Regions from separate parts of the Clostridium algidicarnis genome, predicted to be linked through region 1. Evidence: predicted binding sites of a transcription regulator. Region 1 holds the regulator's gene; the other holds the start of a gene.
The links. Region 1 encodes Rex, which represses fermentation and respiration genes when NADH is low (regulators of the CRP and FNR family bind a similar motif). Its sites were predicted from a motif close to ATTGTTAANNNNTTAACAAT; they were not measured.
Positions count from the first base shown of each region.

Region 2: adhE (bifunctional acetaldehyde-CoA/alcohol dehydrogenase) is a predicted target of Rex. The motif match lies at 3,646-3,665, and genes of this name have one in related genera.

Region 1 covers NZ_JNLN01000001.1:408,217-414,925, reverse strand. The annotation lists gene BV55_RS0102055 (hypothetical protein) at 1-37, opposite strand, end outside; gene BV55_RS0102050 (response regulator transcription factor) at 56-691, opposite strand; gene BV55_RS0102045 (sensor histidine kinase) at 688-1,878, opposite strand; gene BV55_RS0102040 (redox-sensing transcriptional repressor Rex) at 2,523-3,179, shown strand; gene BV55_RS0102035 (short-chain-enoyl-CoA hydratase) at 3,381-4,163, shown strand; gene BV55_RS0102030 (acyl-CoA dehydrogenase) at 4,203-5,342, shown strand; gene BV55_RS0102025 (electron transfer flavoprotein subunit beta/FixA family protein) at 5,358-6,137, shown strand; gene BV55_RS0102020 (electron transfer flavoprotein subunit alpha/FixB family protein) at 6,172-6,709, shown strand, end outside.
Region 2 covers NZ_JNLN01000001.1:1,769,283-1,775,991, reverse strand. The annotation lists gene BV55_RS0108560 (hypothetical protein) at 1-1,442, opposite strand, end outside; gene BV55_RS0108555 (hypothetical protein) at 1,564-1,746, opposite strand; gene BV55_RS0108550 (hypothetical protein) at 1,776-3,389, opposite strand; gene adhE (bifunctional acetaldehyde-CoA/alcohol dehydrogenase) at 3,707-6,337, shown strand; gene BV55_RS0108540 (DEAD/DEAH box helicase) at 6,413-6,709, opposite strand, start outside.

The DNA.
Region 1 (6,709 bases):
ATAATAAGGTTATAGCAAAAAAGATATTCTTTTTCATTAATTATTCTCCTAAACTTTAAAGATTTGCCTTTAAAAATAAGGCAGCTTTTGTTCTATCACTAATTCCTATTTTGCTATAAATATTGCTTATATAGTTTTTAACCGTACCCTCTGAAATAAATAGCTTTGAAGAAATTTGCTTGTTATTATAGCCTTCGATTAAAAGGGAAGACACCTGAAGCTCTCTTTCTGAAAGAGATAAATCTCTTTTTAAAGTATTTTTGGAAGCTTCTTTTTCATATAATCTAGATATAAGCTTTGCTGCTATATTTGTAGGAATAAATAGTTGACCCTTTAAACTATCTCTTATAGCTTCAATCAACTTTTCAGCAGGCATATCCTTTAAGAGATATCCTGATGCACCATTAGATAGAGCCTCTATTATATATTCATCATCATCAAAGGTAGTAAGCATAATTACAGCTACTTTTGGTAAAATAGACTTTATTTTTTTAACGCTATCTACGCCATTCATTATAGGCATTCTTATATCCATTAAGATAACATCAGGGGTTAATTCAATAGACTTTTGAAAGGCTATTTCACCATTTTCAGCAGTAGCGATTACTTCAATATCCTCTTCTAGATCTAAAATAGTCTTAAGACCATCCCGCATAAGAGTTTGATCATCTGCAATTAAAACCTTTATCATAAATTCAAGTCCTCCTTTAATATAAATTCTATTATGAAACCTTTTTCCTTTAAATATTTTAGATTAAACTCTCCATTTACAGATTCCACTGATTCTTTCATATTTGTAAGACCAAAACCTAGTATAATATTTTCGGAGCCTAAGCCTTTATCTTCTAAGTAAAAGAAGATATTTCCATCACTATCATAAAGCTTAAATATAAACTCTTTAGCATTACCATGTTTAATTCCATTTGTGATACCCTCTAAAAGACTATTATAGATTATCTTTTCGTAGGTCTTAGGTATGTTTTTGCTTAATGATATATCATATTGTATTTTAACGTCTGTATGAAGTTTAGTGTCCTCTAATATTAACTTTAAAGAGGGGATAAACTCAATTAAATCTTTGCCTTCTTTCATCATGGTAACTGATGATCTAATATCCTTAAGGCCCTTTCTAACTTGCTCTTGTGCTAAGGTGATTTTATCAAGTCCTCCAGGTTTATCTTTAATTAAAAGCCTTTTACCAGCTTCAATTTCAACGAGTACAGTAGTAAGAGTGTGACCAACTGTATCATGTAATTCTCTTGAAATTCTATTTCGTTCTTTTAAAGCAGCCATTTCTTCGAGAGCTTCTGAGTGTTCTTTTAATTTAGAATAGGCCTTTTCAAGCTTTATATTTTTTTCTTCTATTTCATTCATTGAATTAGATAGCTTAGATCTTTGAATTATTTGCTCCTTTAAAAAGTAGAGTATGCTTGATAAAAAAACAAATCCTAGTAAAGCTATTACAGAGGATAATGAAATATTGCCTAAATTTGTGTATAAAGATGGAGTGGATATTTTGTTTATTATAAAAGAGAGATACCCAAGTACAATAATTAAAAAGCTAAAAGTGTAGCTGTGAAAAAATATAGAATCCATAATAATTATTATGGTATATAAAATTGATATACCAGATGTATCAGCTGCAAAGATTAAATAGACTACTGTTAAATCAACAAAGATTAAAAATTTACCTATATACTTTTTACTAGGGTTTGGATAAAGGATAGATAATCTTATGCTAACAGAAATTATTAAAAGGGAAGATAAAAATCCAATTATAACTCTATTTTCATTAGATGAGTAAAGCAACAATAAAAATATTAATGTGAAAGAAAAGTACAATATTATCCAAATAGTTTTTTCGGTATTTTTATCCATAAATATCATGAAACCTTTCAAAATTATTATTTGTATAAATTTAATTATATTATATCATTAACTAATAACTATAATATAATTTTGCATATATTAATAAACATTGGTCAATAATTATATAAAGTATTAATCTACAAAATGTGTTTTATAAGTAATTTATTAAATAAATAATAAGTATTATAACAATTTGTTAAGAATTTGCAGGTATATTTAATAATATAAGCAATGAAATTACGAAAGTATAAGCAAAACTATATATTTTCAATGTAAAAACATGTATAATAGCAAGTAAATTATAAATTATTATATTTTTTTGTGTAATCACAAGGTAACTTGTGATAGAATACTTGGTGTATATTATATTAAATTTAATTATTCACAATAAATTTTACTTTATTTTTCTTTGTTTTATCTTATAGATTGTAGGTATAAGCTTATTTGAAGTTGTATCTATTAATTTAAATTTATTAGAGTTAAGTATATTTGAGTTTGAATTTGATTTATTATAGAATATATTTTCACAAAAATAATAATTTTATTTATCTCTGTAATTATAATGCAAAGGAATTAGAAGATATTTATATAATTATTATTAAAAACGTTGTAACTTAGTATAAGTTATTAAATTTAGTTAAAGAGGTGTAATCATGGATAAAAAAAGGAGTATTTCTATGGCGGTAATAAAAAGATTACCAAAATATCATAGATATCTTAGTGAATTACTTAGAAACGATGTAGACAGGATATCATCAAAAGAATTAAGTGAGAAGATAGGATTTACTGCTTCACAAATAAGGCAGGATCTAAATTGTTTTGGAGACTTTGGTCAACAAGGATATGGATACAATGTAAGAGAATTATATGCTCAAATAAGTGAAATAGTAGGATTATCAAATGAGTATAAAACAGTTATAGTAGGTGCAGGTAATATAGGTCAGGCTATAGCAAATTATAATAGATTCGAAAAGTTAGGTTTTAAATTAGAAGCTATATTTGATGCTAATCCTAAGCTTTCAGGAATAAAAATAAGAGATATAGCTATAGACGATATAGATAAATTAGAACAATACATTAAGTCAAATACTATAAATATAGGAATAATATGTGTACCAGCGGTAAACGCTCAAAAAGTATGTGACATACTTGTTAATAACGGAGTAAAGGGGATTTGGAACTTTGCACCAGTAGACCTTGTAGTACCAGAGGACACAGTTGTAGAAAATGTTCATCTTAGTGAAAGCTTATTAACTCTTACATATCTCATTCATGAAAAAGAAAATGAAAAGGAAATGGAAATAGAATAATGAAATAATTCAAAATCATTTGATTTATCATTGAAATAAATTCTTATTCGAGTTATAATTATAATTGAAGTGCGAGCTTCAATTATTTTTTATGTCTACTTGTTAGATAATTAACAATGGCTTATTAGGAAATTGAGAATAGCACATTAATTTCTATAATTTTCAATAAGTAAATTATAGAAAGTAAAAGGGAGGATTATCATGGAATTAAAGAATGTTATCCTTGAAAAAGAAGGCAATATTGCCATCGTAACAATTAATAGACCCAAGGCATTGAATGCTTTGAATTCAGAAACATTGAAAGAATTAGATACTTTAGTTGATACTTTAGAAAATGACCAAGAAATTTATTCAGTAATTATAACTGGAGCAGGGGATAAAGCATTTATTGCGGGGGCTGATATAACAGAAATGAAGGATTTAAATACCATGGAAGGAAGAGGTTTTTCTATACTCGGAAACAGGGTTTTTAGAAGAATAGAAAATCTTGAAAAACCAGTGATAGCAGCTATAAATGGCTTTGCACTAGGTGGCGGATGTGAACTTGCAATGGCTTGTGATATAAGAATAGCCACAGAGAAGGCTAAGTTTGGACAACCTGAAGTAGGGCTTGGAATAACACCAGGTTTTGGTGGTACTCAAAGGCTTGCAAGACATGTTGGAATTGGAATGGCAAAAGAAATAATATTTACAAGTAGAATGGTAAAAGCAGATGAAGCTTTAAGAATTGGGCTTGTAAACAAAGTAGTTGAAGTGGAAAAGTTAATGGAAGAAGCTAAATTAATGGCAAATACTATAGCAGCCAATGCGCCTATAGCTGTTAAGCTATCTAAAGTAGCTATTAACAGAGGTATGCAATGTGATATAGATACAGCACTTATGTATGAAGCAGAAACCTTTGGACAATGTTTTTCTACTGAAGATCAAAAAGAAGGAATGGCAGCTTTTGTAGAAAGAAGAGATAAAAACTTTAAAAATAAATAAAACCTTAATTTAATATGTACTTTTAAGGAGGTAAAATAAATGAATTTTGCATTATCAGAGGAACAACAATTAGTTAGACAAATGGCAAGACAATTTGCAGAAGAAAAAGTAAAACCTATAGCGGGTGAAATTGATGAAACTGAAGAGTTTCCAATGGAAAACGCAAAGCTTATGGGTAAATATGGCCTTATGGGAATACCTTTTCCAAAAAAATACGGTGGAGCTGAGGGTGATACTTTAGCTTATATATTAGCAGTAGAAGAAATATCTAAAGCTTGTGGTACTACAGGGATAATATTATCTGCTCATGTTTCTTTATGTGAATCTTTAATATACCAATATGGTAATGAGATGCAAAGAGAAAAATATCTTCCATCCCTAATAAATGGCGATAAGTTAGGTGCATTTGGACTTACTGAACCTGGTGCAGGTACAGATGCAGCAGGTCAACAAACCATAGCAGTTTTAGATGGAGATCATTATGTTTTAAATGGAACAAAGATATTTATAACTAATGGTGGAGTTGCAGATGTATTTGTAATATTTGCCATGACTGATAGAAGCAAGGGAACTAGAGGGATATCAGCATTTATAGTTGAAAAGGATTTCGAAGGATTCTCTATAGGAAAACTTGAAAATAAGATGGGCATAAGAGCCTCATCTACTACAGAACTTGTAATGCAAAATTGCATAGTTCCAAAGGAAAACCTAGTAGGACAAGAAGGAAAGGGTTTTGGAATTGCAATGAAGACTCTCGATGGAGGAAGAATAGGAGTTGCAGCTCAAGCTTTAGGTATAGCGGAAGGTGCATTAGAGGAAAGTGTTAAGTATATGAAGGAAAGAAAACAATTCGGGAAACCTATTAGTGCTTTCCAAGGACTACAATGGATGGTTGCTGAAATGGATACTAAGGTAGAGGCGGCAAGATATCTAGTTTATAATGCTGCATTTTTAAAAGATCAAGGACTTCCATTTTCAGTAGAAGCTGCAAGAGCAAAATTATTTGCATCAGAAGTAGCTATGGAAGTTACAACTAAGGCAGTTCAATTATTTGGTGGATATGGTTATACAAGAGAGTATCCAGTAGAAAGAATGATGAGAGATGCTAAAATAACAGAAATATATGAAGGAACTTCAGAAGTACAAAAAATGGTTATTGCAGGAAATGCATTGAAATAGGAGGGGGCTACATAGATGAATATAGTTGTTTGTTTAAAACAGGTACCAGATACTACAGCGGTAAGAATTGATGCTAAGACAGGAACTCTTATAAGAGAAGGAGTTCCATCTATAATAAATCCAGAAGATAAAAATGCTTTAGAAGAATCTTTAGTTTTAAAAGATAAGTATGGTGCAAAGGTAACGGTTATAAGCATGGGACCACCTCAAGCAAAAAATGCATTAAAAGAAGCATTATCCATGGGAGCAGATGAGGCTATACTTATAACAGATAGAGCTTTTGCAGGAGCTGATACATTAGCTACATCAAAAGCACTTGCTGGAGCTTTGAAAAAAATTGATTATGATATAATATTTGCAGGAAGGCAAGCTATAGATGGAGATACAGCGCAAGTTGGACCAGAAATAGCTGAGCATTTAAATATTCCTCAAATTACTTATGTACAAGAAGTAGTAGCAGAAGGAAATGTATTAAAAGTAAATAGAGCTTTAGAAGATGGTTATGAAATAATTGAAGTGAAAACTCCAGTTTTACTTACTGCTATAAAGGAATTAAATGAACCAAGATATATGCATGCGAATTATATTTATGAATCTAAAAACAAAGAAATTAAAATTTGGACAGCAGAAGATATAGATGTTGATAAATCCCAACTGGGACTTGCTGGATCACCTACAAAGGTTAAAAAGTCTATAACTAAAGAAGCAAAGGGACAAGGGGAGATAGTAAATAAACCTGCAAAAGAAGCAGTTGAACACGTATTTTCAAAACTAAGGGAAAAACATTATATTTAAATCTACACTTAGGAAATTTAGGAGGGATTTATAAATGAATATAGCTGATTATAAGGGCGTTTGGGTTTTTGCAGAACAAAGAGATGGAAAGCTTCAAAAGATTTCATTAGAGCTTATAGCTAAGGGGAGAGAAATGGCTGATAAGCTAGGTGTGAAATTAACCTCTTTACTTTTAGGTAATAATGTAGGTGAATTGTCAAAAACTCTTATAGCTTATGGTGCAGATGAAGTTTTACAGGTAGAAAGTGAATTGTTAAATGATTATACTACAGATGGGTATACGAAAGTTATATGTGAACTTGTAGATAAATACAAACCAGAAGTATTATTTATAGGTGCTACCTTTGTAGGGAGAGATCTAGGACCAAGAGTAGCTGCTAGATTAAATACAGGACTTACAGCAGATTGCACAGCTTTGGATATAGATGAAGAAACAAAGCACTTATTAATGACAAGACCTGCGTTTGGCGGAAATCTTATGGCTACAATTGAGTGTGCAGACCATAGACCTCAAATGGCAACTATAAGACCAGGGGTGTTTGCAAAGCTCATTAAAGATGAAAGTAGAGAAA
Region 2 (6,709 bases), 1.4 Mb from region 1:
AAAATTTGATTTAAATAATAATCAATATAATTTCCTTCATCCATTGGCCTTAATGTTTGATTAGCATTGTATCCATCTTTAACAAAAACTGTATCTTCAATAAGTATTTCTGATCCTTTGTTTTTTATAACTTTTATTCCATCTATAAGTACTATATTAACAATTTTTATTCTCTCATCTTTATCTTTTATTATCTTATCTAGCTTATTTAAATCTATATCATTTACTTCAAGAACCTCGATAACTTTATCATAATCATAATATATTTCTTTTACTGTGTCGTCTTTTCTTGCCTCTAACAAATCACTTACCATCTCTTCTGTAATAAGTCCAGAATATGCCATATCCAAATAGTTTACTATACCTTCATCTAGCCATTCGGGCATATTATCTATTTGTATACTATTCTTTAAAAAAGAGTCTGTCACTACTATATGACCGAATTCATGTGCTTGAGCGCTTAATCTTTTAAGTTCAATCATTCCTTTTCCCAAAAATGCACCACCTTGTGTCTTTGAGTTATTATCAAAATAATAGTGTATCTTAGGAACATTTTCTATTACAGTACTATAATCATTATAGAAATTAGGAGCGTCTTTTTTTATTCCTTCTTTTATGCCTTTTATACTTGTATCCATCTTAAGTACAAAATCTTCTAGTTCTTCAGCAACATCATATTGTTTATCTATGGTTCTCAATTCTATGGTAAAGCCATTAATATCTTCCTTTGTGTTTAAAGTTAAATATACATTTGAATTTAATTTATTTGCTTCCATTCTATTCATTAGGCTCTCTATACTTCTTTGATAAGATAGGTCTATATTCTTATCCTTTGCCCATTCTTCAATATCTGATATGTCTACTTGATTTTTCAGTAATTCTTCTTTTTTTCCCTTTTTTATTGTATACTCTACTAAATCTATTGATGCAGCTTGTACATTTTCTATTTCCCTATTAGATGCGAATGGCTCAAAGAATCTTGCTCCAAATAATGAAAAGTCATGTTCTTCATAGTATTCAGGAAACTCTAAAACTTCCATATCCTCCTTAAATATCCTTGCATAAAGTCCTTCTGAAATCCAATTATCATATATATCATAGGATTTTTTTATAAGTTCCTTTTTAAATTCTTCTGTCTTTATAAAACTACTATTACATTTAATACTTCTTTCCACTTTGGGTGTAACATTCTTTTCATCTATATCTATTTCTATATTATATATTGGTGAAAAGCTGTTGATTTTCTGTAAATCCTCCAACAGCATACTATAGATATTTTCTTTGTCCTTCACTGTATTGGATATCTTTATACTTATATTGTCATTTGAATACATTATGAAATACTTTTCTTTGGTTTCTACTAAGCTTACCTCTTTACCACATCCAATTATTGATAATGTTACGACAAGTATTAGCAAAATAAATATTATCTTTTTTTTCATATTATATAACCCCTTAAAAATTAATATTATTACTACATAAAATGAACAAAAGATTAGACTTCAATCTTTTTGTTCATTTTATTGTAATTTTTAAGTTATATCATTCTAGTTTCCTCATTTGCTAAATACATCCCCCTGCATATATTCCAGACTGATAGGAACTACAACCAGCATAATTACACATACAAGCATCTGTCAACATAGTAGGCTGTCCAATCCCCATTGGCACATATTCATTATCTTTCCCTTTTTCTTCCCCTATCTCTACATCTTTATTCCATAGTATGTTATTCAATGATTTCATTTTTTCACCTCCTTTCTGCAATTTTTATATCAAAGTATCAATTCGATATCTTTAATGTTCTCTTTAAGATACTCCCTCCAATCAACCTTAAGTTCTTCATAACTTTTCCCAAATTGATCTTCATAGGTCAATGTACTGAAATCCTCAATCATTAGATATAAAGTCTTTTCTAATCCATATTCTTCAATTAAATAAGTTGTAAAGCTAAGGTTAGCGTGATAATTAATATAATTTCCTTTGCCCATAGGCCATGATTTTTGTTCAGAATTCCTTGGCTCTTTTGAAAGAAAAACAGTATCTTTTATCACTGATTCAAAACCCGGAACTTCTGCATGTTTTAAAACAGAAGCCATCCATATATGGCACATTTTAATTCGTTCACTTTTATTTGTAATAATTTCCGTGGTATTACTTAAATCCATATTATTCGCCTGAAATATAGTATTCATATTATTTATTAGATTTTCTTCATGTTCATTAAGTTTTTCTTCGGACATTAAATCATTAATACCTTTTATAATAAATTTATATCTGTCTGAATATGCATAATCCAAATAATTTGCTATACCTTCATCTAGCCATTCAGGTACATTTACTACTATGTTGTTATTTAGAAAGGAATCCGTTATTAGTATGTGACTGAATTCATGTACTTGCGTAGTTAGATCTTTAAGTTTTATTATTCCTTCTTTTGTTAATGCAAACCCATTTACCTCTAATGTATTATCAAAATAATAATGTATTAGAGGAATATTTTCTATTGCATCACTATAGTTATTATAAAAATTAGGAGCATCTTTTTTTATTCCTTCTTTTATGTTGCTTATATTTTTATCCATCATCAATATAAACGTTTCTATCTTTTTAGCAGTATCATATTGTTCATCCATAGTCTGTATATCTATGATAAATCCATTAATATCTTCCTTTGTGTTTAAAGTTAAATATACATTTGAATTTAATTTATTTGCTTCCATTCTATTCATTAGGCTCTCTATACTTCTTTGATAAGATAGGTCTATATTCTTATCCTTTGCCCATTCTTCAATATCTGATATGTCTACTTGATTTTTCAGTAATTCTTCTTTTTTTCCCTTTTTTATTGTATACTCTACTAAATCTATTGATGCAGCTTGTACATTTTCTATTTCCCTATTAGATACGAATGGCTCAAAGAATCTTGCTCCAAATAATGAAAAGTCATGTTCTTCATAGTATTCAGGAAACTCTAGAACTTCCACATCTCTCTTAAATATCTTTGCATAAAGCCCTTCTGAAATCCAATTATCATATATATCATAGGACTTTTTTATAAGTTCCTTTTTAAATTCTTCTGTCTTTATAAAACTACTATTACATTTAATACTTCTTTCCACTTTGGGTATAACATTCTTTTCATCTATATCTATTTCTATCGTATGTATTGGTGAAAAACTGTTGATTTTCTGTAAATCATCTAACACAATATTATATATATCTTCCTTTTCCTTAATTGTATTGGATATCTTTATACCAATATCATCATTTGTATATGCTGTAAAATAATCTCCTTTAGTTTCTAAAAGACTTATTTTTTGACTACATCCATAGGTGAATACTGGGAAAATCAATATTAACAGGATTAATGATAGCTTTTTTTTCATATTATTTCCTCCCTTTTCAATCCATATGTTGCATATATTTTACCATAATTCTCATTGATTTACATCAGTTCTTTTTATAATAATAGATATATTTAAATAATTTATGGTATTCCCTTTTCATAAATTTAAATAACTTTTAAAAGAATATAAAAAATAATAAAAGCACAAAATACACATATATCAAATAATCTTTAAAAATATAAACAAAAAGTTTGACAAAAATTAAACAATCTAATAAAATGAGTTCATAGAGAAGTTTGATAAAAAAATAACAATTGAAAGTTCAAAATTTTTATATGATTCTAGGAGGAATAATTATGTTAGTAACAAACTCAAAGGAATTAACAGAGAGAATTAGGCAGTTAAGAGAAGCCCAAAAGTTATTTGCAACATACACTCAAGAAGAGGTAGATGAAATATTTAGGCAAGCTGCTATGGCCGCAAACAACGCAAGAATTAAACTAGCTAAAATGACTGTAGAAGAGACTGGTATGGGTATCGTTGAAGATAAAGTTATAAAGAACCACTTCGCAGCAGAATATATATACAACAAATATAAAGATATGAAAACCTGTGGGATAATAGAGAAAGATAATACCTTTGGTATTACTAAGGTTGCTGAACCTATTGGAGTTATAGCTGCCATTGTCCCAACTACTAATCCAACCTCAACAGCAATATTTAAAACATTAATAGCCTTAAAAACAAGAAATGCTATAATCATAAGTCCTCATCCAAGAGCAAAAAAGTCTACAATTGAGGCTGCTAAAATAGTTTTAGATGCAGCAGTTAAAGCTGGTGCACCAGAAGGAATAATAGCATGGATAGATGAACCTTCTGTTGAATTATCACAAAATGTAATGCGTGAATCAGATATAATCTTAGCTACTGGAGGACCTGCCATGGTTAAATCCGCATATTCATCAGGTAGACCAGCTTTAGGTGTTGGTGCCGGAAATACTCCAGCTATAATTGATGAAACAGCTCACATAAAAATGGCTGTAAACTCAATATTACTCTCTAAAACCTTTGATAATGGTGTAATCTGTGCTTCAGAGCAAAGTATAGTTGTTATGGATTCAGTTTATGAGGAAGTAAAAAAAGAGCTAGCTCTTAGAGGAGCTTATATATTAAAAGGCGAAGAAGTGGATAAGGTTAGAAAAATAATTTTAAATGATAAAGGTGGATTAAATGCTGATATCGTTGGACAATCAGCCTTTAAAATAGCTGAAATGGCTGGAGTTTCTGTACCAAAGGTGGCTAAGGTTTTGGTTGGAGAAGTAGACTCCGTAGAGCTTGAAGAGCCATTCTCACACGAGAAGTTATCACCAGTACTTGCAATGTACAAAGTAAAATCATTTGACGAATCTTTAACAAAGGCTGCTAGACTAGTAGAATTAGGTGGATTCGGTCATACTTCCATACTTTATACAGATCAAGTTAAGTCAATGGATAGAATTACCCAGTTTGGAGCTGCCATGAAAACTGCTAGAACATTAATAAATATGCCAGCATCCCAAGGTGCAATTGGAGATATATATAACTTTAAGTTAGCTCCATCTTTAACACTAGGTTGCGGATCTTGGGGTGGTAACTCCGTTTCAGAAAATGTTGGTCCTAAACACTTAATTAACATAAAAAGTGTTGCTGAGAGGAGAGAAAATATGCTTTGGTTTAGAGTTCCCGAAAAAACTTACTTTAAATATGGTTGTTTACCAATAGCTCTACAAGAGCTACATGATTTAAATAAAAAGAAGGTATTTATAGTTACAGATAAGATATTATTTGACTTAGGATACACTCATAAAGTTACTGATATACTAGATCAAAATAAAATAGACTACAAAATATTTTCAGATGTTGAACCAGATCCAACACTTAAAACTGCAAAAAAGGGTGCTGAAGAAATGTTAAGCTTCAAGCCTGATGTAATACTTTCATTAGGTGGAGGCTCACCAATGGATGCAGCTAAAATTATGTGGGTAATGTACGAACATCCAGATATTAGATTTGAAGATCTTGCTATGAGATTTATGGATATAAGAAAAAGAGTTTATAAATTCCCAGTTATGGGTGAGAAGGCAATGATGGTTGCTGTCCCAACATCAGCAGGAACCGGTTCAGAAGTAACCCCATTTGCAGTTATAACGGACGAGGAAACAGGTATTAAGTATCCATTAGCCGACTATGAATTAACTCCAGATATGGCTATAGTCGATGCAGAACTCATGATGAGTATGCCAAAAGGATTAACAGCAGCTTCAGGCGTAGACGCATTAACACATGCCCTAGAAGCTTATGTATCAGTACTAGCATCAGAATATACTAATGGTATGGCCTTAGAATCTATAAGATTAATATTCAAATACTTACCAGATGCCTACAATGAAGGAACAACTAATATTAAGGCTAGAGAAAAAATGGCTCATGCTTCATCCATGGCTGGTATGGCTTTTGCTAATTCATTCTTAGGAGTCTGCCACTCAATGGCACATAAGTTAGGTGCATTCCACCACATACCACATGGTACTGCTAATGCACTTTTAATAAATGAAGTAATTAAATTCAACGCTACCGATGCTCCAGTTAAGCAGGCAGCCTTCCCTCAATATAAATATCCAAATGCTGCATGGAGATACGCTAGGGTAGCTGATTACCTAGGTTTAGGTGGAAGTACTATAGATGAAAAAGTTCAATTGTTAATTAAAGCTATAGATGAACTAAAATCTAAGGTTAACATGCCTAAAACTATAGCAGAGGCTGGGGTATCATCACAAAAGTTCTATGCTACCCTTGACGACATGGTTGAACAAGCCTTTGATGACCAGTGTACAGGTGCTAACCCAAGATATCCATTAATGAGCGAAATTAAGCAAATGTATGTAGATGTATTTGAAAGCGTAAAACTCGAAACTAAAGAATCAAAAAAGGCAACTAAAAGCAAGTAATATTAAAGTTTAAATATTAAAAAAGGCTAAGCTACATGTGGTTTTAAAATCCACTTGCAGCTTAGTCTTATCTTTTTACTTAAATAATCCTAATAATTCTTCTTCATTTAGACTTGAAAATCCTTCTCCTTTAGAAGATTCATCTCCTATAAATTCTGATATAAGTCTTTTCTTTTCTTCTTGCAATAAAAGAATCTTTTCTTCTATGGTTCCTTTAGCTATTATTTTTATTACTTCTACCACATTCTTTTGTCCTATTCTGTGAGCCCTATCTGTAGCTTGTTCTTCTACTGCTGGATTCCACCAAGGATCAAAATGGATTACAGTATCAGCCGAAGTTAAATTAAGTCCCGTGCCCCCAGCTTTTAAACT